DNA from 3 places in the Pantoea sp. YU22 genome. Region 3 is predicted to be linked to each of the others. Evidence: predicted binding sites of a transcription regulator. Region 3 holds the regulator's gene; each other region holds the start of a gene.
What was found. Region 3 encodes LexA, which represses DNA repair genes until DNA is damaged. Its sites were predicted from a motif close to TNCTGTATGTACATACAGNA; they were not measured.
Positions count from the first base shown of each region.

Region 1: EKL29_RS11275 (YebG family protein) is a predicted target of LexA. The motif match lies at 1,975-1,994, and genes of this name have one in related genera.
Region 2: umuD (translesion error-prone DNA polymerase V autoproteolytic subunit) is a predicted target of LexA. The motif match lies at 5,470-5,489, and genes of this name have one in related genera.

Region 1 covers NZ_RYDU01000006.1:147,091-154,851, reverse strand. Annotated here, with positions in the region: partial or broken gene EKL29_RS23290 (bacteriocin immunity protein) at 81-257, shown strand; gene EKL29_RS11285 (non-canonical purine NTP pyrophosphatase) at 552-1,112, shown strand; gene EKL29_RS11280 (SIR2 family protein) at 1,109-1,903, shown strand; gene EKL29_RS11275 (YebG family protein) at 2,009-2,359, shown strand; gene EKL29_RS11270 (amidohydrolase family protein) at 2,711-4,069, opposite strand; gene EKL29_RS11265 (heme-degrading domain-containing protein) at 4,080-4,556, opposite strand; gene EKL29_RS11260 (cupin domain-containing protein) at 4,648-4,926, opposite strand; gene EKL29_RS11255 (omptin family outer membrane protease) at 5,488-6,426, shown strand; gene proP (glycine betaine/L-proline transporter ProP) at 6,484-7,761, opposite strand, start outside.
Region 2 covers NZ_RYDU01000001.1:452,517-460,277, reverse strand. Annotated here, with positions in the region: gene EKL29_RS02215 (hypothetical protein) at 1-922, opposite strand, end outside; gene uraH (hydroxyisourate hydrolase) at 1,194-1,616, opposite strand; gene EKL29_RS02205 (TetR/AcrR family transcriptional regulator) at 1,948-2,502, shown strand; gene EKL29_RS02200 (hypothetical protein) at 2,666-2,869, shown strand; gene ycgZ (regulatory protein YcgZ) at 3,060-3,299, shown strand; gene EKL29_RS02190 (hypothetical protein) at 3,477-3,746, shown strand; gene umuC (translesion error-prone DNA polymerase V subunit UmuC) at 3,764-5,026, opposite strand; gene umuD (translesion error-prone DNA polymerase V autoproteolytic subunit) at 5,028-5,447, opposite strand; gene EKL29_RS23175 (hypothetical protein) at 6,632-6,784, opposite strand; gene EKL29_RS02175 (cold-shock protein) at 6,786-6,998, opposite strand; gene EKL29_RS02170 (hypothetical protein) at 7,325-7,603, opposite strand.
Region 3 covers NZ_RYDU01000002.1:450,314-458,074, forward strand. Annotated here, with positions in the region: gene dusA (tRNA dihydrouridine(20/20a) synthase DusA) at 1-312, opposite strand, end outside; gene EKL29_RS06550 (conjugal transfer protein TraF) at 423-1,673, opposite strand; gene zur (zinc uptake transcriptional repressor Zur) at 2,120-2,641, shown strand; gene EKL29_RS06560 (CsbD family protein) at 2,690-2,902, opposite strand; gene dinF (MATE family efflux transporter DinF) at 3,083-4,405, opposite strand; gene lexA (transcriptional repressor LexA) at 4,527-5,141, opposite strand; gene EKL29_RS06575 (diacylglycerol kinase) at 5,248-5,616, opposite strand; gene plsB (glycerol-3-phosphate 1-O-acyltransferase PlsB) at 5,744-7,761, shown strand, end outside.

The sequences.
Region 1 (7,761 bases), on a different contig from region 3:
GGGCAGGCTGTCTTCTATCCTTTGAAATTCACTTAAATAAGTCAGGCAGGATGGAACTTAAGTGAAATTTTCAGGATTACACAGAAGGTGCGTTCACCCAGCGGGTAAGCGAAATTTTCAGCGCTGAAGGCAGTGAAACATACCAGGCGAGGCTGCTGGGAAATTTCATTGCTGCAGGCGAGCATCCTGATGGTTCAGACTGGATTTTTTACAATGACGACCCCGGCTTAACAGCGGAAAACATCTCGAAACAGTGAAAGCGCGGCGAAACGCCAACGGCAAGCCGGGGTTCAAAACCGAATCTTTTACCCCCTGCCTCAACCGTCTAACTGAAGCGGGTAAAACAGGTTGGGAAACGCAAAAGGTGGGGCAGCGGCCTTTGCGCGCCATTCGCTGCCAGCAGTATAATTCTTTTAGTCCCTTCTTTGCGTCAGCTAGACTCTACTCCATCAGCCACGTCTTTTTACGTGAAGCAGCAAAAAACAGGATAACAGGCAGGAACAAATTCCCCTGCGTTCCTGATAAAACCATAATAATTTTAAAGGCTTGCAATGAAAATCCGCTTTCTGTCAGCCCATGAGCATAAGCTGACCGAGGTACGCAAAATCCTCGAACCGGTCGGCGTCGACGTACTGCCCATCGCGCGCCGTATCGAAGAAATCCAGACGGAAAACGAACTTGAACTGGTCCGCGACAAGCTGACCAAGGCGTTTTCCATTATCGGGCGTCCGCTCTTTGTCGAACACACCGGGCTCTATCTCGACGGACTGAACGGTTTGCCCGCCGGTCTGACGCGCATCTTCTGGAACCGGCTAGAGGCTGAACGTTTCGCTAAGCTGGTGCAGGGGCTGGACAGCCAGGCGGTGACGGCGAAAACCGTGCTGGGCTACTGCGACGGACGCAAAATGTATCAGTTTCATGGCGAAGTACGCGGCACTATCGCAGCTAAGCCCGCCGGGCCGCGCGAGTTTCAGTGGGACTGTGTTTTTATCCCGGAAGGCTATAACCAGACCTTCGCTGAAATGGGCGAGCTTAAAAACGAGATCTCCATGCGTAAGCTGGCGCTCGATCGCTTCGCCGACTTTTTGAAAAACGCCCGAGGAGTGGCATGAAACCTGAACTGAAACGCGCCTACGATTCCGGCAAACTGATTCTGTTCGCTGGCGCGGGAATATCACGCAATCTGGGCTTGCCGGAGTGGCATGAACTTATTGCCCATCTGGCTAACGAGCTGGGCTACGATCCCAAAATATTTAATACATACGGGACTCATCTGTCGCTGGCGGAATACTACAAACAGAAAAAAGGCTCGCTGGGGCCGCTGCGCAGCTGGATGGATCGTGAATGGCACCGGCCGGACATTGATGTCCGATCGTCCGAAATTCATACGATGATTACGCAGGGCAATTTCAGCCGCATCTATACCACCAATTACGATCGCTGGCTGGAAGCGGCGCACGAGGCGCACGGCGTGCCCTACAGCAAAGTCGCGAACGCTGCCGATCTGGTGGCGCTGACCGAAGACAAGCGGCATATCATCAAGCTGCACGGCGATTTCGACGACGATACCTCCATCGTACTGGATGAAAGCAGCTATTTTGAACGCCTCTATTTCGACTCACCGCTTGATATCAAACTGACGCACGACGTGATGGGAAATTCGGTCCTGTTTGTCGGCTACAGCATCAGCGATTTTAATATTCGCCTGTTGTTCTACCGTCTGACCAAAATGTGGAGCAGAACAGGGCTGGCTACCGCGCGTCCGAAATCTTATCTCTTTACTAACCGCAACAATCCAGTAGCGCGTGAAGTGCTGGGACAATGGGGGATCGAGATGATCGTGTCGGAAGAGGACGACCCGCGAAAAGCGCTGGCGGAATTTCTCAATGATTTGATTTCATAAGAAAAAATATTCATCCATTCAGCACGGCGACGCATTTTAAAAAAGGATGCAATCTCGCTGCAGGAGGGATATACTGTATATATTAACAGTATCGGAGAGGCAAAAATGGCTGTCGAAATTAAATACGTAGTCGTCAAGAAGGGTGAAGAGAAAATGACGTTTGCCAGCAAAAAAGAGGCGGATGCCTACGATAAGATGCTCGATATGGCGGAGGCCTTTACCGACTGGTTAGCGCAGCAGCAACCCGATATGGATGAGTCTCAGGCAGAAACCCTCGGCCTGCTGCTCGCCGAGCAGAAAGATGCGATTCAGCATATTCTGCGCACCAGCAAGCTGCCAGACGCCGCGGATTCAGCGGACGCGACGAAAAAGGTTCGCGCAACAGAAAATGCTGATGAGAGCGTTGAAGGCGAAACCGCACAGGCAAAGAAAGTGCGCGCCGTTAAAGCTGCTTAATTTTTATAAAAAACGCGTCGCAGCGCTTTCGCTTGCGGCGCGTTTTTATTTTACAGGAAGGATATTTATCGTCAGGGTCACAGATATGTCAGACCCGCAGGTCTCGCCTGTGTCAGCGAGCGAACAGAGAGAAAGTGCCGAAATAGTAGCTCGCCATCCACGCCACATAGAACAGCCAGACCACTAAACCCACCGTCAAACCCATTTTACCTGTCATAAGCCTGCCTCCATTAAATGTGCGGTTGTACAAACCGTTGACACAAATTGACAGAAGGCGTCCTGACGTGGATTGTTCTGGATCAAAAAACCTGCATACAGCGGTGAAATGCCAAAACGGCTCAGATCAATAATTTATTTTTCAGCCGCGCGCTGCTTTATTCTTTCCGCCGAACGCTGTGCGCTGGCCAGCACTTCGTCGAGACTGACGCCGTTCAGTTTCCCGTGCTGCTTTAGCACGCGACCATCGACGATAACCGTGGTTACATTTTGCGGCTGCGCTGAATAGAGCAGCAGGGCTGCCGGATCGCCGCCGCCAAAGCCGCTCATGTTCAGCGTATCGGGCGTGATGATTTGAATATCGGCGCGTTTACCCACCGTCAGCGATCCCGTTTCTTTATCCAGACCGAGCGCTTCAGCGCCGCCAAGCGTCGCCATTCTTAATAGCTGGCGTGGTTTAGGCAGGGCTTCGTCAGCCGCTGCGCCGCTCATCGTCAGCGCCGCCAGGCGCATATTCGCAAACATATCGCCGCTGCCCGCCAGGCTATTGCCGTCAATGCCGAGCCCGAGACGTGTGACCGACGCGAAATGATCGAGCCGGGTCAAGCCGTAACCAACATGCTCCTCGCTTAAGGGCGTAACGGCCAGCGACGCGCGGGCTTTTTCCAGCGCCTGAAGCTGTGCTGGACGGGCATCGGTGGCGTGTACCAGCGTAACAAAGGGCGCAAGATAGTGCCGCGCAATCAGCGCATTAAACATGGCGTCCGGCTCGCCGCTGATATGCACCTGTACAGGCAGATGATGATCTCTGGCCCACTGGTATTCGCGATCGCGCATCGCCCAGTTCTGCTCATCTTTTAGCTCGCGCGGCAGACGCCACGCGAGACCCACTCTCACGCGCGGATCGTGGCGATCGGCCAGCGTGGCGGCGTGCTTCGTGTCGATGGGAAAGCGCGTTGTTTTATCCGGGCCGCCGTAAAAGAGGATGGCGCGAATGCCTGCGTCTCTGAGCGCGCTAAAGCCGGCATCGCCCCATGCCGGGCCGTGAATGTTATCGAAGAAGTCGCCGCTGGTGGTGATACCGCCATTTATTAGTTCCAGCGCGCCGGTATAAATGGCGGTATAGATATCCTCTGGCTGCATCGCCTGACCCAGCGCGCTGCTGACGGGGAAAAATTTCCCCTCGCCGTTGCGAAACTGACCGCGCATGGTGTTCACCCAGAGATGAGAGTGGGCATCGACAAAGCCGGGCAGAACAAAGCTGCCCTTTGCTTCAATGACCTCAGCATCTGGCGCCGAGAGGTGCTCGCCGACAGCGACGATAGCATTATTGCGGATAAGGAGATCGCCCTGCGGCAGATCGTCGCCGTCGGACGTCATCGGCATCACATAGCCGCCGCGGATTAACACCGTTTTATCCGGCGCGGCGCTTACCACGCTGGTCAGTAGCGCAAAAAGCAGCGCGCTTAGCGCAGGTGAGCCGTATCTCGTCATCCTCTTTCCTTTATTCGGCCTGGCTCAGGTGACGCTGGAGCTGCTGAATGCCCCACAGAGCGAGCTGATGATCTTCTTCTGAGGGCAGTCCACTGACGCTGACCGCGCCGAAGACGACGCCGGACATATTAATTAACGGGAAAGAGCCGCCGTGATCGGTATAGTCGCTCTGCGCTATCCAGTTCTGTTGCTCCATCGGTTTGCCGTTCTGCTGGTTGTTCAGGCCGACTAACATTGAAGCGTGGCCAAAACGCAGGACGGTGTTGCGCTTGCGCGTCATCCAGGCGAGGTTATCCGGGCTGGAACCGGGCAACGCAGCGAGAAAAAGCGTTTGGCCGAAGGCGTAAACTTCAATCGCGACGGGCCAGTTTTCTGCGCTGGCGCGCTGCTGGAGGCTCTGTCCGAGTTGCCAGGAGAGCTGGAAATCAAAATGAGATAAGCGGCTTTCAAATTGCTGTTGCTGGATATCCTGCGCGGTTAGCTGCATAGTTACGCCCTGTTAAATGGAATGTAAATTCCATTTAACATAGCAATAAACGTTTTTTTCCGCTACGTGGAGGGGAACGTCAGCGAGATATTCAGAGAAGGTCGGTGCGATCGCCGCGCGTGGTCGGGTGGGAGATCACCAGAAATTCGACGTCGCTATCGCTTTCATTGCGAGCCTGATGTTTCGCCTGCGGCGGGATTTCCAGCCCCTCATGCGCGCTGAGCGAATGAACCTCCCCTTCAAGTTCCATTCGTAGCGTTCCGCTTAAAACAAAAAAGAACTGTCTGCTCTGCGCGTGATAGTGGCGTATTTCCTGCGTTTTAGGTGGCATACGCTCATGAATAACGCTGAGATCCTGTCGCTTAAGCAACGTCTAGCCATCGCACTGGGAACCCCATAAATAGTGTTCGGCATTCTCTTTTGACACCATGCTAATGTCTCTTTTGTCAGGAGGAGACATTAACATAGCAATTTTATCCGTCAGTCACATCTGCACTGATATTACCTGCCGTTAAAATTTGGCTTTGTGGCTGTCTTGAAAATATTTCAGGTACTGCCAGAGAATGTTATTTGTGCGCATTTATTGCTCACTCCGGCATTAAGTCAAATAAACACCAGACCACGCTCTAAAGAGAAGATCTGTGCTTTTAGGTAGCGATATGACGTTAACTGCGGGAAAAATAAACCCAGGTAAAGCGGCAGGAAAGGGGAGGGGCAGTAATAGAATCACCTGCGGCATGGCTAAAATGCATTCATTTTTTTGCGCTGACCAGTGAGAGGTTATCGTCGGTTATTCGCCGACCATTAATTAATTTTGTTTAACTCACGTCGCTGTTTTTTTATCGAAAAACTTACACTTGCCTGACGAAATCCTGCCTTTTATTCTGTGCGCGCTATTCAAGGATAACTTAATTTTCACTCAGGATATTAAATGAAAAAGAGCACCGTTGCGGTAATGATGATGGCCGCGCTTTCAGGAACCGCGTTTGCCGCATCCTCTCCTTTTACGCCGAATTTCTCTTCTGACAGCCTCAGCGTTTCCACCTCGGTGGGCATGCTGGGCGGAAAATCTAAAGAGCTGGTGTATGACGCCAGTAATGCGCGTAAAGTCAGCCAGCTTGACTGGAAAATCAGGAACGTCGCTATTCTGAAAGGCGACATCGCCTGGGATGCCTTCTCCTTCCTGACGCTGAACGCGCGCGGCTGGACATCGCTGGGTTCCGGTTCGGGTCATATGGATGACTACGACTGGCAAAATGCTCGCCAGTCGGGCTGGACCGATCACTCGTCACATCCGAGCACCGATGTGAACTACGCCAACGAATACGATCTGAACGTGAAAGGCTGGTTCCTGCAGGATGACAACTATAAAGTCGGCGCGGTCGCGGGCTATCAGGAGACGCGCTTTAGCTGGACAGCCTATGGCGGCACGTTTAACTACGACAACGGCAACTTTATCGGCAGCTTCGCCGATCGCGAGCGCGGTATTGGTTACAGCCAGCGCTTCTCTATGCCTTATGTCGGTCTGGTCGGCCAGTATCGCATTAACGATTTCGAGTTCAACGCGCTGTTTAAATTTAGCGACTGGGTACGCGCCCATGACAACGATGAACACTATATGCGCGACCTGACCTTCCGCGAAAAAACCTCCGGTTCACGTTACTACGGCGCAGCGGTCGATGCAGGCTACTACCTGACCGAACATGCGAAAGTATTCGCTGAGTTTACCTGGAACAAATACGAAGAAGGTAAGGGCGGCACGCAGGCGATTTATAATCCAACCGGCGAGTCGGTCTCCTATGGCGGCGACGCGGCGGGCATCTCCAACAAGAACTATACGATGACGGTTGGTCTGCAATATCGCTTCTGATGAAATAAAAAACCCGCCGTCGGCGGGTTTTTTTGTTCAGTCAGCAGGACGAGTCGATTACTGTGCCGCCCGCTGTTTGCTGCGCGAACGCAGTTTTTTCACCAGACGGTGCGCCTCCGCTTCGCTGGCTACCGCAGGCGAGGAGCCGCGCAGCGGTTTGCGCGCCGATTCATGTAGCGTCAGCACGGTCAGCAGACCAATCACGCCTGCGCCCATCAGGTAGTAAGCGGGCATCATCAGGTTATGCGTGGTATCCACCAGCCAGGCGGTGATCAGCGGCGTGGTGCCGCCAAACAGCGACACAGACAGGTTGAAGCCGATCGCCAGCGCGCTGTAGCGAATGTCGGTAACAAACAGCGCCGGCAGCGTAGCGGGCATGGTGCCGCTAAAGCAGGTATGGAGCACGCCCAGCACGATCAAACCGATGAACACCAGCCACATATTGCCCGATGTCACCAGCATCATGCAGGGAATTGCCAGCAGGATCAGGCCGACCGCACCGCTGCCGATCACCGGACGACGACCCAGGCGATCCGCCCAGTGTCCCCAGAACAGCGTCAGCGGCATCATGACAAACATCACCACCATGATGAGCAGCAGGCTACTCAGCTCGCCCATGCCGAGAATACCGGTCAGATAGCTTGGCATGTAAGAGGTCAGCATGTAGTTGGAGACGTTGAACAGCAGCACCAGACCGATACATTTAAGCATCGGCTTGCGATACTTCTTCAACATCTGCATAACCGTCAGTGCCGGTTTGCTGTGCTCAAGCGCCTCCTGCTTTTCCATATGTTGCTGAAACGCCGGTGTCTCTTCCAGCTTCAGACGGACATAGAGACCGAACAGGCCGAGCGGAGCGGCGATAAAGAAAGGAATGCGCCAGCCCCAGTCGAGCATGGTTTGCTCAGGCAGAGCAGAGGTCAGCGCCGTGACCAGACCTGCGCCTAACAGATAACCTCCGAGCGTCCCGAACTCCAGAAAGCTGCCCATAAAGCCGCGACGGTTATCAGTTGAATATTCAGCGATAAAGGTCGCCGCGCCGCCATATTCACCGCCGGTGGAGAAGCCCTGTACCAGACGCGCCACCAGCAGCAGTATCGGCGCAAGAATGCCAATACTGGCGTAAGAAGGGATCAGGCCGATACAAAAGGTACCGATCGACATCATGATCATGGTCATCGCCAGCACTTTCTGACGACCGATACGATCGCCCAGCGGACCAAACACCAGCCCGCCGATGGGGCGCACAAGGAAGGCGGCGGCGAAGGTACCGAACGCCGCGATCAGCTGCGCGGTGTTGCTGGCATTGGCGAAAAAGACCTTACCGATGGTGAC
Region 2 (7,761 bases), on a different contig from region 3:
CCCGCTCAAGCGAAGGCTGGTGAAAGCCAGCCACGTCATTCTCTTCCCGCGCGTGCAGCATCTGCCATACGCCGCCCAGACTGCCGGTCATATCCTCAACCGGATAAAGGCTGACGTAGAGTTTGTCGCCCATCGCCAGCGAAGTATGTCCGGTTGAGACTTTGCCGCGATGATCGATGGCGGCGACCCAGCGGTCAAACCAGGGGCGACGTCCAGCAACGCTGCCCGACCCCAGCGGCGTCCAGATATAGATAGTCAGCGGCTCGCTGGCAGGCGCGTCATGGCAGGCTACGTGGCGATAATCGAATCCGTGCGGTTTACGCACCCCTTTCCGGGTAAACAGCGGCAGCGCCGCGACGCTGGTTTCTGGCGGCAAGGCGCGAATTTGCCAGACCATCTGCAGCAAGGAGAGGGCCCAGCCCAGCAGCACCACGGCAAACCCTATCGGGATCAGCACGCGATGCGGAAGCGGCCAGTTCGTCACAATCATCAGGCTGAACAGCCATTCGCCGCCGCCGATCGCCAGCTTGCTGTGCCAGCGGCGACAGCGCATCAGCGAACAGGAGATAATGCGGAAACCGCCGTCCAGGAAAAAAGCCAGCGCAAACAGCCAGGCGACGCAGCTGCCCTTTTCATGCGGCGCGGCCAGCAAAGCCGTGCCGAGCAGTAACAGCGTTAGCGCTTTGCTCTTTGCCGCCCAGCCGGTGTCGAAACCTGTCCGCGCGCGCCAGGCCTGAATTAATCCTTCAGACGTTAAAAAAACGCCCAGCAGGCAGAGCGGAACCGACAGCGTGCCGTGATAAAGGCTCTCCAGCACAATGCCCGCGCTGGCGCCGAGGCAGAGCATGCCGGCCACCAGCAGCCCTGACCAGCTGGCGCGCAGCATCGGTCCGCCCATTAATAAAAAAAGCAATCGCAGCAAGAGGTAGGCTCCCGTCAAAACAATCAACGTCCGGTTTGCCTTATAAAATGCGCTGCGGCACCGGGCATTCCTTTTCCCCTGGGCACCATCCTGACCGTTACGGCTGGCGTTATCAGTGAGTGCAGCTTACGTAATAAAGATTAGTTTTTGCTTAATTTCGCCGCTTTACGCTTGCCATTCAGGTTGCTGTCGCTCGCCTCGTGCGCCGCGCTATAAAAAAATGGCCTGAGGCGGCTTCCCGCTTCAGGCCCGATTTTTTATGCTCTCTCGCTTAGTTGCCGCGATAGGTTGAGTAGCCGTAAGGGCTGAGCAGTAGCGGTATATGGTAGTGCTGGCTGGTGTTGTCGAGGGTGAAAATCACCGGGATCTCCGGGAAGAAGGTCTTTTGCTTCACGCTGGCGTAGTAGTCGCCGGTTTTAAACACAACTTTATAGGTGCCCTGTTCCGCCTGCTTGCCCGCAGGATAAAGCGCGCTAATTCTGCCGCTGGCGTCGGTGACGCCGGTAGCGAGCGTTATCCACTTGCCGTTGAGGTTTTGATCAAGTTCAACCGACACGCCGGCGGTAGGGATGCCGGTTTGTAAATTCAGCACGTGAACGCTGATGGGATTTTTCATCGTGGCTGGCTCAGCCGCCGTCGCGGAGAAAGCGTAAGCCACAAGTGCAGTGGCACCAAAGATTGACAGCAATTTCATAAGTCGTCCTTTTTTATGTTGACGCCCACAGGTTAGGACAGCACACAGGCCAGCGTAAAAATTCGCGCTGCGTATCTGAAATTTCCGAGAACCCGCGAGGCGAGACGTCACTGCTTTAACAGGGTTAATAAAAATGATTACTTAGCCTGCTTATTTCCCTCTCGTCTGCCCTTTTGTTTTACCGACCTCGCTGGCAGCGGCGCTTTTAATTTTTCCTGTTGCTTGCCATTATGGTAATTTGCAAACAAATCCTCCTTTAAGCTTATCGATGACGACATCCCGCACATCCACCCCGCCCGCCAGGGAACGCGGCAGACCCAGGGCTTTCGATATGGACACCGCCCTTGATAACGCCATGATCGTCTTCCGGCAAAAGGGGTTCCACGCCTCGTCGGTGGCCGACCTCAGCGAAGCCATGAACCTGACAGCAGGCAGTATCTACAAAGCGTTTAAAGACAAGCGCACCCTTTTTCTGCGCGTCTTTGAGCGCTATATCAGCCTCCGCGGCACCGACCTGCGCGCCCGCCTTCAGCCGCTTCCCAGCGGCAGAGCGCGCATCGCTGAGCTGCTGCAGTTTTATCTCGACTCGGCGCGTGAAATTGAAGGACGCCGCGGCTGCCTGGTGGTGGGCAGCACCGTCGAACTGCAGAGCCTTGATGAAGAGCTGTCGGATCTGGTGCGCCAGGCGGTGCTGCGCAACCGTAATTTTCTGCTGTCGCTTATCCGGGAAGGACAGGAGGATGGATCTGTCTCTGCCGCGCTGGATGCGGAAACGGCAGCGGGCCTGCTGCTATGCGTGGCGTTCGGCATGCGCGTTGTCGGTAAAGTTCAGGATGTGACTAACGGCGCAGAAACGATTAATATGCTGCTTGGCATTCTGGATTAATACATGTGCTCTATTAGGAAATAAGAATTTCCTAAATACATTCCGCACCGAGCGCTTTTTCCGTTGGCCGAGCGCTCTGTGTTATTTCTGGTTAAACAGTAAAAGAGATAATGTATTCAAAAATTACCCGCACCCCCTTTGTTATCGCCTTTCAGGAGGCAGAGTGAACCCTAATGAAACCGCTGATAACGAAGAGGTCTATGCTTTACTCGGTCGCGTCGTGGCGCAGCTCCTGCAGCCAGGCGAAGCGCTTCCCTTACAGGAAATAATCGGCGCGCTCTACCGTACTGGTGCCAGTGCGGAAGACCCGGCAACAGAGGCGGCCTGCGAACGCGCCATCCGTCTGTTAGCCAATAAATTAAACTGAATCCCAAAAGGCAGCGACCCTCTCACTGCCCGATTTTATCTAACCTGTTGTTAACGTTGATATAGTCTGAAAGCACAAAAAATAAACGCTGGCCGTAACAGGTAATCCTGTACAACTTTGGGCAAATTGTATAACTTTAGGCCTGACTTAACTGATGATGTTTTAATCATACGGATATTTAAGGGTTGTTATGCGCCAGACCGGAGACAGACCAACTTCAGCCAGTGATATCGCCCACTACTTTAATAAGGCCGTGCTGCCATGCGAGCAGGAGACCTTAGGACGGATTGTGGTGGAGATCCTGCGCGCAGGTAAACAGCTCAACAGGAAAACACTCTGCACCAAACTGCTTGCCCGGCTGGAACTGGCGACCAGCCCGGAAGAAGAGCAGCATTATCAAAAGTTAATCAGATTGTTATTCAAGCGTTAGTTTTAATTTGCAGGTTGACCCATTGCGTTCAGCACCTGCCCGCAGCATGATTCACAGTGGAACGTGTCAGGCAGAGCCTTAATGACGGACACAGGCCGCAGGCGACCCAACGCAGACGGCTTGCTTCCAGTCACTCTGTCCCGTTAACGGGCAAACACTGTAATAAGAGATGCGGGTATGTACAGAAGTAAAATTGAAAAACTGACAGATTATGTGATTGGCGAAGCCGTTGCTGCGCTGCTTGAGCAGGATGCGTCGATCTCCGGCGCATCGCTGGCGAACCGTCTGAAAGTAATGGCGATGACGGAGAAAGACAGCGACCGGAAAGAGGCGCTGGCGCTGGCGCTGGCGGAGATACGTCAGGAATTTTCCTCGGCGCGCGCCGTTACCGAACCGCCGCCGCGTAGCTATGGCGAGCGCGCTCCGGCAAACGCGAAAAAACACTGAACTTGCAGGCCGATCGCTCACCTGGCGATCGGCAGATCCGAAAAGCGGGTGGTATAGGCTGGCGACAGCATCTCTCGCTTCATTGCCCAGCTTTTTTCAATACCCTGTCCGGCAAACCAGAGCGTTCCCCTGCCCGCCTCGTTAATATGATCCATTACCTTCATCAGCGCCTCGCTGTTGGCTCGCGGTCCATAAGGGTCAAATAGCTGCAGCTGTGCCACACCCTGACTAAAAAAATCGCCCAGCATGACCCCCGCTTTCATATAGCGATAGCCGTCCAGCCAGATGCGATCCAGCGCCTCTGTCGCGAGCCGTACGATATCGCGCGTATCGTTCGATGGCGTCAGCAGCTGTGCAGTCGCCTGATTGCCGTAACCAGCCTCATTTTTAGCGTGCGGACTGGTTTTCAAAAATACCGACACCTGACGGCAGTACTGATTTTCCTGACGCAGCCTCTCTGCGGCTTTTTCGGCATACTGACAAACCGCCTGCCGCACCTCGCTGTAATCAGTGAGGCGCGAGCCAAACGAGCGCGAGCAAACAATGTGCTGTTTTGTCGGCGTAATATCCTCCATATCAAGGCAGGACTCGCCGCGCAGCTCGCGTACCGTGCGCTCCAGCACGACGTTGAAATGTTTGCGTATCACCCATGTTGAGCTTTCGGCCAGCTGCAGCGCGTTTTCAATCCCCAGCTGCTGCAGCTTTTTGCCGATGCGTGCGCCGACGCCCCATATCTCTCCCACCGGCACCAGCGCCATGAGTTTGCGCTGCCGCTCCGCATGCGAAAGATCGACTACCCCCTTTGTCGCGGGATATTTTTTAGCGGCGTAGTTCGCCAGCTTCGCCAGCGTTTTAGTGGGCGCAATCCCTACGCCCACCTTGAGATGAATCTCTTTTTCCACGCGTTCCCGAACGGCTTGCCCAAACGCCACAAGCGGCTGACAGAAACTGACGCCGCTCAGGTTGAGAAAAGCCTCATCTATGCTGTACCTCTCTATCGCTGGTGCCATCTCCTCCAGCGTCGTCATCACCCGATGGCTCATATCAGCATAAAGTGCATAGTTTGAGCTGAATACCTGCACCCTGTGCCGGCGCAGCGTCTCTTTCAGCTGGAAAAAGGGTACACCCATGCTAATGCCGAGCGCTTTCGCCTCGTCGTTGCGGGCAATGACGCAGCCGTCGTTGTTGGACAACACCACCACGGGTACCCCTTTCAGGTCGGGGCGAAAGACGGTTTCACAGCTGGCATAAAAGCTGTTCACGTCGACCAGCGCGAACATATCAGTGTGTCGATTTAATAACGTAGGTTACTACGCCAAACACCTGCAGTCCTTCCGGCGTATGAATGGGTATGGGGCTGTGTTTACTGTTGGCAGGCATCAGTGAAAGGGAAGGATGGATTCGGAGCTGCTTAATGGTAAATTCGCCATCGATGGCAGCCACGATAATATCGCCATGTTTTGCCTTCAGCGAGGAGTCAACGACAATCATATCTCCTTCGCCTATGCCTGCTTCGATCATGGAATCGCCGCTGACGCGAAGAAAGTACGTCGCGCTGGGATGCTGCACCATTAAATGATTCAGATCGATCCGTTTTTCGATGTAATCCTGTGCCGGGGACGGAAAACCGCAGGGCACACGCTCAATGTAAAGCGGCAACGGCAACAGGTCGCGGACTTCCGCGGGGCGATATAACTTCATGAGAAAGACTCCTTCTGCTCGATACTGTATATAAATACAGTAATATCAAACTCATGATTTAATCAAGGCGCGCCGGTAGCAAAAATGTTGAACCCTCTGACGCCGAAGGAATTATTTTTTGTAAGGTTGCAGCGTCTGGCCGCGTTCTGCACAAAATCTCGTCTTAATTCAAACTGATATGGCGATTATATGACCATGTGAGCGCCTTAGAAATAATGTCTCTTTCGCCTTGTTTTTTCGCCCTTCTCGACTACTTTTCAGATTGTCATTAGCTTTACCTGCCAGTGACAACGCGATGCTGCGTTTCCCTCATTCGCCGCATCGCCTTCAATCCCTGATTGTTAATTTTTAATCGCCCAGTCAATGCTGATTCGGGCTTTTTTTTGCCCCTAGCTGTGATTCCTCTTTTTAAGCTGTATTAGTCAGGGCGTACTTTCTTTTTTCTAGCCGAAATTATTTTTAACTCTGTCATTTTAATAGAAAAAAATAACAAAATAGCTGCAAAAGTTAGAGACCTGACAATTAGAGAAGCGGGTAATTATTTATTTTGGAATGAGTGGCGGCAGTAATTAACTATGTTATGCTTAAAATGAATTCTGAGCCCAAGCCTCCACCAGAGATATTGCTCTACGAGTCCGCTTCATATCTCATATGACTCTCCCCTGCTTTGCGGGGGTATTTTTTTATTTCCCTCTGATAATCATCTCTCTTTCCTGGCCTGAACCGTTTTCCTGACAGAATGCGCCGCGTCCGCACGCTTCGTTGAAAACGCTTTTCAACAGGAAATAATGGCCCGTCCATACGAATCTGGTTATCTCGCCTGTCCGCTTTTATTTACAGAGCATTCTTAGTAATCGTTTTCAGGCCGAAAAAAACAATATTTTTCAAACACTCGTTTTAACCAGAAGGCTAATGATTAGGTATCTACATTTATCACAATGACCATTAAACGGACAATGATCTGCAGCATTGGCTATATTTAAGCGGCTCGGTAATGAAATCCACAACGTTTACTGAGCGGCTGTTACTCCAACCCCTTGCCCCCTTTTGGGGGCTTTTTTATCCTGAGGCGCGATGCATGGCTTTTTCTGCCCGTGAGGCAATAAAAAAGGCATCCCGAAGGATGCCTTAATAAGCTGATGCGCGGCTTTCCGCCCTTACCTGCACGGCAAGGAGCGAGAATATTAACGTTCGAACACGCCTGCAAGAATCATAGCGGTTTTGCAAAAAATGCATTTTGCGCCATGGGGATTAGTTTTGCACTGATCAAACGCAGAGACACGATATTGTGAGCTCTGGCAGCACGGGCATCGGAAGCGTATGGCTGAAAGGCTAATATTAAAGCCCTACAACGTTTACTGCTGACGGACCCTTCGGACCCTGTTCAACAGAAAATTCAACGCGCTGACCTTCGTCAAGCGAGCGGTAATCAGTGCCCTGGATAGCAGAAAAATGGACGAAAACGTCCTTGCTGCCATTCTCCGGAGAGATAAAACCAAAACCTTTTTCTGAGTTAAACCACTTAACGGTTCCGAAAATTTTATTCGACATAGTATATGACCTTTTAGTTAGCCTTACGGCAAAAGAGGCTGAATTGCAGAAATAAATCAGAACCTGAGGTAGACTCAAAAAGAAAGGCTTGAAGCGGCACTAACTGAGATGAGAAATACAATATGAACTAACCTTGAAGCTGTCTGCTAATCAGACCGACGGACTATTAACGCATGTCCGCCGGTCATAAGCAAGTTAAAAATAAATTTTTGTTTTATAAGAGCGCCTTACCGCACCGCTTGTCGAGCCCGTCAGCCTGTTGCCAGCTCAAAGCCGCTGTAACGGCGCCCTCTTCTTAAGGCACTGTGACGAAAATGTCGGCCGCGCTACTCCTGCTGCAGTAACACATCCCTCATCGCCTGTTCGCTGTTAAGACGCTTCCGCGTGAGGCTATTGAGTTTGACCAGCCACAGGGAATACTGTTCAACCAGCTTTTGCGCTTCGGCTTCATTTTCGGCGTAGCAAAGGAAAATTCGGCTTTTTGTATTGCTATGCTCATCAATGGCATACACTTCAAAATCCGCGCCATATTGACTGTATATGACGGCGGTAAAAGAGATTTTCTCCCATGACTCAATTTTGTTTTGAAATTGCTTATAATTCACTTTATTCACCTGATAAAAATTAATGCACTCGCCCGAAAAGAGAGTGGGCCTGGATATTATAATGCAAGCGGATAAAACATAAGTGTTCAAAAAAGTTTTCTTGCTACCAGACTTTCATTCGCCGCGCAAATTTGTTTTAAATCAAATAAAGCTGATTC
Region 3 (7,761 bases):
ACCATTTTGCACCCGATCGGAAGGACAGCCGACGTTGAGGTTTACCTCATCGTAGCCGCGCGCCTCCGCCAGTTTCGCACACTGCGCCAGCGCCGCCGGGTCACTGCCGCCGAGCTGCAGCGCAACCGGATGCTCCGCCTCGCTGTAGGCCAGATAGTCGCCCTTGCCGTGAATAATGGCGCCGGTCGTCACCATTTCGGTGTACAGCAGCGCATCGCCGGTCAGCTGGCGATGAAAATACCGACAGTGTCGGTCGGTCCAGTCGAGCATTGGCGCGATGGAAAAACGTTGCGGGGAAAAAGAGTTGCTCATGAAGCGCAGAAAATCCGTTAAGGGTGATGATAATCTGCGCAAGGATAACACATTAACAGGATGCCGGGCGACTCTGCGTCGCCCGGTTTACAGAGGGCTGGAAACGCTGATCAGAAGTTAAAACCGAGCTGCATCATCGCACCCCAGGTGTTGTCGTCGCCCACCGAGCCCGCCAGATCCAGATGGACCTTGTTGTTGAACGGCGCCAGGCCGAAACCCGCGGTAAAGACGTTTTCATCGTTGGATTTCATATCCGCGCGGTAACCGGCGCGCAGCGCCAGCCAGTCCAGCACGCGATATTCACCGCCAATCCCAGCGTACTGGCTGCTCTCTTCCGATTTGAAACGCTTGGTTTCGGTCAGGTCTACATCCAGCGCAGCGGTAAAGGGACCGCCGGTCCATGACAGGCCAGAGGTCACCAGCGGACGGATCTGATAGGTATCGCGATAGCCGTTGGTCTCTTTGGTCTTCAGATCGCGCGATACCAGGTTCTGCCCGGTGACGCCCAGCGTCCAGTTGTCGCCCAGCGGCGTCGCTAAACCGGCATCGATGTTGAAGCCGGTATTATCGTTGCGGTAGCGGCTGCCGTTGAGGTCATTTTTATCGTAGTTATAGATGCTGGCGGTGTAGTTATAGAGCCAGGTTTTCTGGATCTTCGGCGTAACGCCCAGCGAAACCGGATGGCCCGCCACGTTGAATTCATGCGCCACGGAGATGCCGTAATCAGTTACCAGTGCCGCGAGTCCGTTTGCGCTGGAGCGTAAGTTATTTTGATCGCCCGGCACGGGAATCACTGTACCGTTCGCCACACCGTCAAGATAGGCGATGTCGCTCTGCGCCACGTTGGCGCGCAGGTGCACCGTGCCGTAAGCCTTGGTGATAAAGGCGAATGGCAAGGTTTCATTGGGTACGGTTACTGCCAGCGCGACGCCCGCCGTGGCGTTAGCCTTATTGCCGCGCAGATCGCGCAGCTGATTCGCTACGTCTTTTGACGCCGTCTTCAACTGCGGGTAGCCGTTAAGATAGTCACGGAAGGTCAGGCCATTAATCACGTCACGATAGCGATCAACGGTATCGCTGATGTCATCGACTTTGTCGACCATCTTGTCTTTATCAGTAATCTGCAAGCCCGCAGACGGGAAAATGATGCCGACATTATCATCCGGCTGCGCGCGCGTCATCAGCGCCGGGTTCGCCAGTACGGCTGAGCTCCACGTAGAGGAAGCGACACCTGTACCGCCCATCGCGTCGTTACGCGCGTCATACCAGGTACCCGCAGCCATTGCGGAAGAGGAGATAAAAAGCGCATTTAAAACAGCAGGATATAAAAGCGCGGAGCGCCGGGTGGTTTTGTTCGCCATTTGTCTGCCATCACCTTGATCAGGAAAACATTCATCATCGGAATTTGTCGTTAGCGCTATTGTGAACGGCGGCTAACGGTTCATTGCTGTGAATTCAGTCGAAACAGCACTGTTATTCGCCGGATTGGATGTTTTAGCTACAAATCGGCGCTTTTATTATTTAGCGGGATAGTTAAAAAAGGGTATTAAGGCCAGCGGTTTCTTAAGGCCTCATGAACATTAGTGCTTAACCTGGTGAGTTGTAAAGCGAATCGTTAATTTTGTTGCTTTATATCTCAGTAAGGCTGGCACTGCTAAGCCGCTTTGCGGTATAGCTGGTCGCTGAATACCTATTTAATTTATTGATATTTAATTGGAAATGAGCAAAGAAGAGATAACAACCGCAACTCCAGCGCAAGCGATTTTAGTGTGATAAAATAACATCTCGTTTTTAGCGGAGAAGCACCATGTCGATAATGACGCCCGAGCAAATCATGACCCAGGCTGAGAAACTCTGCCTGCAACGCGGGGTGCGCCTGACAGCGCAGCGCGCCGAAGTGTTACGTCTGATGGCTGCGCAGCATGGATCGATTAGCGCTTATGACCTGCTGGACCAGTTACGCGCCAGCGAGCCGCAGGCGAAACCGCCGACGGTCTATCGCGCGCTCGATTTTTTGCTGGAACAGGGCTTTATTCACCGCGTAGAGTCAAACAACAGTTATGTCATTTGCCATCACTTTGAAGCGCCCGCCCATACCTCGGTGATGCTGGTATGCGATCGCTGCGCGGCGGTGACGGAGAAACAGGCGCAGGGTGTAGAGAAGATTATTGACGATCTCGCTGGCGAAGCGCGCTTTGTCCTGCGACATAGCGTGATTGAGGCGCATGGGCTTTGTGTGGACTGTGCTGAGGTAGAAGCCTGCATGGAGCACGATAGCTGCGATCATGACCATGAGACAGAAGGGAAAAAACGCGGGAAAAGAGGGTAACCGGCACCTCCCTGTGCCGGGCGTTCAGACAAAAGCTGAACGGGGAGATTACCAGCGGTAATCTTTGTTCTGGGTTTCCCAGTCTGAGACTTCTTTCTCTGCCTCATCCTTAGCGTAACCGTAGCGTTCCTGAATTTTGCCGACAAGCTGATCGCGTTTACCTTCGATAACCTGCATATCATCGTCGGTCAGCTTGCCCCATTTTTCTTTGAATTTGCCTTTGAACTGCTTCCAGTTACCACTCGCTTCGTCTTTATTCATTTCAGACCTCCACGTCATCCTTAGTTTTACATACCACCATGTAATGGCAGTACGACAATACAAAGCGCTGCTGTGTCGCGCTGTTGTAAGGTAATTATAGTAGACGAATCGGCAACTGCGGGATAATTACAGAATAATCTGTTTAACGAGGCGTAAATCAGACGCGAGCGCAGAGGCTAATTAGCAGCTAAACCAGCGGTTTAGACGCCATTCACGCCGCCAGATTAGCCAGAGCGAGACGCCGCGCAGCGCGAGAAAGACCGTCACCGCCAGCCATAAACCGTGGTTACCCAGCCAGGGCAAGGTCAGCAGCGTCAGGAAATAGCCGAGCGCGGCAACCGCCATACTGTTACGCATTTCTCGCCCGCGCGTTGCGCCGATGAACAGGCCATCCAGCAGATAGCACCACACCCCCGCCAGCGGCAGGATGATTTGCCAGAACAGATAGCGATCCACCTGCTGCCGCAGCGAATCCAGCGAGGTGAGCGCCGCCACTATAGCTTCGCCGCTCGCCGCGTAAATCAGCGCGAACGCCAGCGCCACCATTCCTGCCTGACGACAGGCGGCGTGCCATACAGCCAGCAGCCTGTCGCCGTCGCGCGCGCCGTAGGCTTCGCCAGAGACAGCTTCCACCGCGTAGGCGAAACCGTCGAGCGCATAGGCGGTAAAGGTGATAAACATCAGCAGAACGGCATTAGCGGCGACGATCTCAGGCCCCAGACGCGCGCCGATCAGGGTGAGCGAAGCAAAGCAGAGCTGCAGCAACAGCGAGCGCAGCATAATGTCGCGATTGAGACGCAGCAGACGGCTAATATCGCCGCGCCAGCTCTGTTTCAGCATCGCCATGGAGATGCCGCGTATTTTCAGTACGCGCCACACCATCGCCAGCCCTACCGCCAGCGTGACATATTCCGCCACCGCCGTTGCGGTCGCCGCGCCCGCGACGCCCCACTTCAGCCCCGGCACCAGCCAGAGATCGAGCAGGATATTTACCGCGTTGCCCACCACCAGCAGCACAACCGGCGCGCGGGCATACTGCACGCCAAGCAGCCAGCCGAGGATCACCATGTTCGCCAGCGTCGCCGGCGCGCTAAGCCAGCGGATATGAATGAAGAGCGCGGCCTGTTCCAGCACCTGCGGATTGCCGCCCGCCAGCCGACTCGCCAGCGAACTTAACGGATCGCGCAGCAGCACAAACAGTCCGCCAGCAAGCAGCGCCATCAGCAGCGGCTGCGTCAACGCGCGCGCCAGCGCCTGCGGGTCGCGTGCGCCAAAGGCCTGAGCGGTAAAGCCCGTGGTGCTCATGCGAAGAAACAGGAAAAGCATAAAGACGAAGCTGGTGGCGGTGGTGCCAATCGCCACGCCGCCAAGGTAAACCGGACTGTTGAGATGGCCGATAACGGCGGTATCCACCAGGCCGAGCAGCGGCACGGTAATGTTAGAAAGGATCATCGGCAGCGCCAGCCGCCAGAGGTGTCGGTCGTCTGTAGAGAAGAGACGCATCAGCCGGTCCATGCCTGAAAACGTAAAACAGAAAGGAGCGGCGTTAACCGCATTGAGAGCGCTTTAACAGCTTATCGTACAGACGCCTGACGAAACGATACAGGCGTCTGAAGGCAACCGGTCAGAGCCACTCGCCGTTGCGCACCACGCCCACCGCCAGACCTTCAACGGTCAGCGACTGCGTGCGGGTATCGACGATAATCGGCTCGAAGTCGTTGTTTTCCGGCAGCAGATGCACCACGGTGCCCTGCTTTTTCCAGCGCTTTACCGTGACTTCGTCATCGATGCGCGCCACTACGACCTGGCCGTTACGCACATCCTGCGTTTTATGTACCGCCAGCAGATCGCCATCCATAATGCCGATATCTTTCATCGACATTCCCGCGACGCGCAGCAGAAAATCAGCAGAAGGCTTAAACAGGTCGGGATCAACTTTGTAATGCGTTTCAATATGTTCCTGCGCCAGCAGCGGTTCACCGGCGGCGACGCGGCCGATCAACGGCAGCCCGTTAGACTCTTCCTCTTCCATCAGCAGGCGAATGCCGCGTGATGCGCCGGAGACGATCTCGATAACGCCTTTACGTGCCAGCGCTTTCAAATGTTCTTCGGCGGCGTTGGGGGAACGGAACCCCAGCTGCGAGGCGATTTCCGCACGCGTCGGCGGCATGCCCGTCTGGTTAATATGGTCGCGAATCAGGTCATAAACCTGTTGCTGCCTGGTGGTTAATGCTTTCATCCCGCCCCCTGGTTGTTTATACAGTCGCTGTGAGTATATACAGGTATTGGCGAAATGAAAACCAAAACCCAGGGAAATAACAGCCATTTGGGCAATTGTGGAAAGCCTAGCGCAAATGGGACCAAAGCAGCGCGATCCAGACAAACAGCGCCAGTATGATAGCCAGCAAGACGGCGGCTGAGCCCATGTCTTTCGCCCGTCCGGCCAGCGGATGACGCTCCTGACCAATGCGATCGACCACCGCTTCAATCGCGCTGTTAAGGATCTCGACGATTATCACCAGCACCACCGATCCGATCATCAGGATGCGCGCGACGGTATCGACATCCAGCCAGCAGGCGATGATAACGGCGATGATGGCGGCCGTGGCTTCCTGACGAAACGCGGCCTCATGCTGCCAGGCGGCGCGCAGCCCTTGCCAGGAGTAGCCTGCCGCTTTCACAATCCTGAGCAAACCGGTGGTATTACTTGCCATTGCGAGGGAACCCTTTTAGTTGTTTGACGTCAATGTCTGGGCCAGGTGCGTTTGGCACCACACAGATCTTCGCAGCACTTTCTGATATGCTTGCGGCGCTTTGCTAACAAGAGGCTTCATGTTGTCTATGTCAGGTTGGCGTAAACTCTATTATAAATTGTTGAATTTACCACTTTCCGTTCTGGTAAAAACTAAGGCTATTCCGGCCGATCCCGTTTCCGAACATGGACTCGATCCGACGCGGCCGATTATGTACGTGCTGCCATACGATTCCAAGGCGGATTTGCTGACGCTGCGTCAGCAGTGTCTGAAGCATAATTTGCCCGATCCGCTGGTGCCGCTGGAAATTGACGGCACGCTGCTGCCGCGCCACGTGTTTATTCACAATGGCCCGCGCGTGTTCCCCGCTTTCGGGCCGAACACGGAATCGGTGAAAATTTTCCACGAGTATCTCGATCTGCACCGCAATAATCCACATCTGGATATCCAGATGCTGCCGGTCTCGGTGATGTTCGGCCGTGCGCCAGGTCGTGAAGTTCAGGGCGACGATACGCCGCACCTGCGCGAGCTTAACGGCGTAGAGAAGTTTTTCGCCATCGTCTGGCACGGCCGCGACAGCTTTGTGCGCTTTTCCCCGACCGTCTCGCTGCGCTGGATGGCGACGCAGCACGGCACCGATAAATCTATCGCGCAGAAACTGGCGCGCGTGGCGCGCATTCACTTTGCGCGTCAGCGGTTAGCGGCGGTCGGCCCACGTTTGCCGGCGCGACAGGATCTCTTCAACAAGCTGCTGCAGTCCAAAGCGATTGAAAAAGCGGTGGAAGAAGAAGCGCGCAGTAAAAAGCTCTCTCATGAGAAGGCGCAGCAGAACGCTGTCGAGATGATGGAAGAGATCGCCGCGGACTTCTCTTATGAGGCGATCCGCGTGACCGATCGCGTGATGGGCTGGCTCTGGAGCCGTCTCTATCAGGGCATCAACGTCAACGGCGGCGAGCGCGTGCGCCAGTTGGCGGAAGATGGCCATGAGATTGTCTATGTGCCCTGCCATCGCAGCCACATGGATTATCTGCTGCTCTCCTATGTGCTTTATCATCAGGGCCTGGTGCCGCCGCATATCGCCGCAGGTATCAACCTTAACTTCTGGCCCGCCGGGCCGATTTTCCGCCGCCTGGGCGCATTCTTTATTCGTCGCACCTTTAAAGGCAACAAACTCTACGCCACCGTATTCCGCGAATATCTCGGCGAGCTGTTTAGCCGCGGCTATTCGGTCGAATATTTCGTTGAGGGTGGGCGCTCACGTACCGGCCGTCTGCTCGACCCCAAAACCGGCACGCTGGCGATGACGCTGCAGGCGATGCTGCGCGGCGGCAAACGTCCGATTACGCTGGTGCCGATCTATATCGGCTATGAGCACGTTATGGAAGTGGGCACTTACGCCAAAGAGCTACGCGGCGCGGCGAAAGAGAAAGAAGGCTTTATGCAGATGGTGCGCGGTCTGCGTAAGCTGCGCAATCTGGGTCAGGGCTACGTTAACTTCGGCGAACCGCTGCCGCTGGTGAACTACCTGAACAAGCAGGTGCCGGAGTGGCGCGACGCTATCGACCCGATTGAACCGCAACGTCCCAGCTGGCTGACGCCAACGGTGAACGATATCGCGGCGCGCCTGATGGTGCGCATCAACGAAGCGGGCGCCGCCAACGCCATGAACCTGTGCGTTACCGCGCTGCTTGCCTCACGCCAGCGTTCGCTGACGCGCGAGCAGCTGATCGAGCAGCTTGAGTGCTACATTGAGCTGCTGCGTAACGTGCCCTATTCTCCGGAATCGACGGTGCCGCCGCTTTCAGCGGAAGAGCTGCTGAACCATGCCATGAGCATGAATAAGTTCGAAACCGAACAGGATAATATCGGCGACATCATCATTCTGCCGCGCGAGCAGGCAGTGCTGATGACCTATTACCGCAACAATATTCACCATATGCTGGTGATGCCGTCGCTGATTGCCGCCATTATTCAGCAGCATCCGAACCTGAGCGAAGCCGAGCTGCTGCGCCAGGTCCGTCTGATTTACCCGATGCTGAAAAGCGAACTGTTCCTGCGCTGGGAAATCGACGCGCTGCCGGCGCTGCTGAGCGCGCTGTGTCAGGA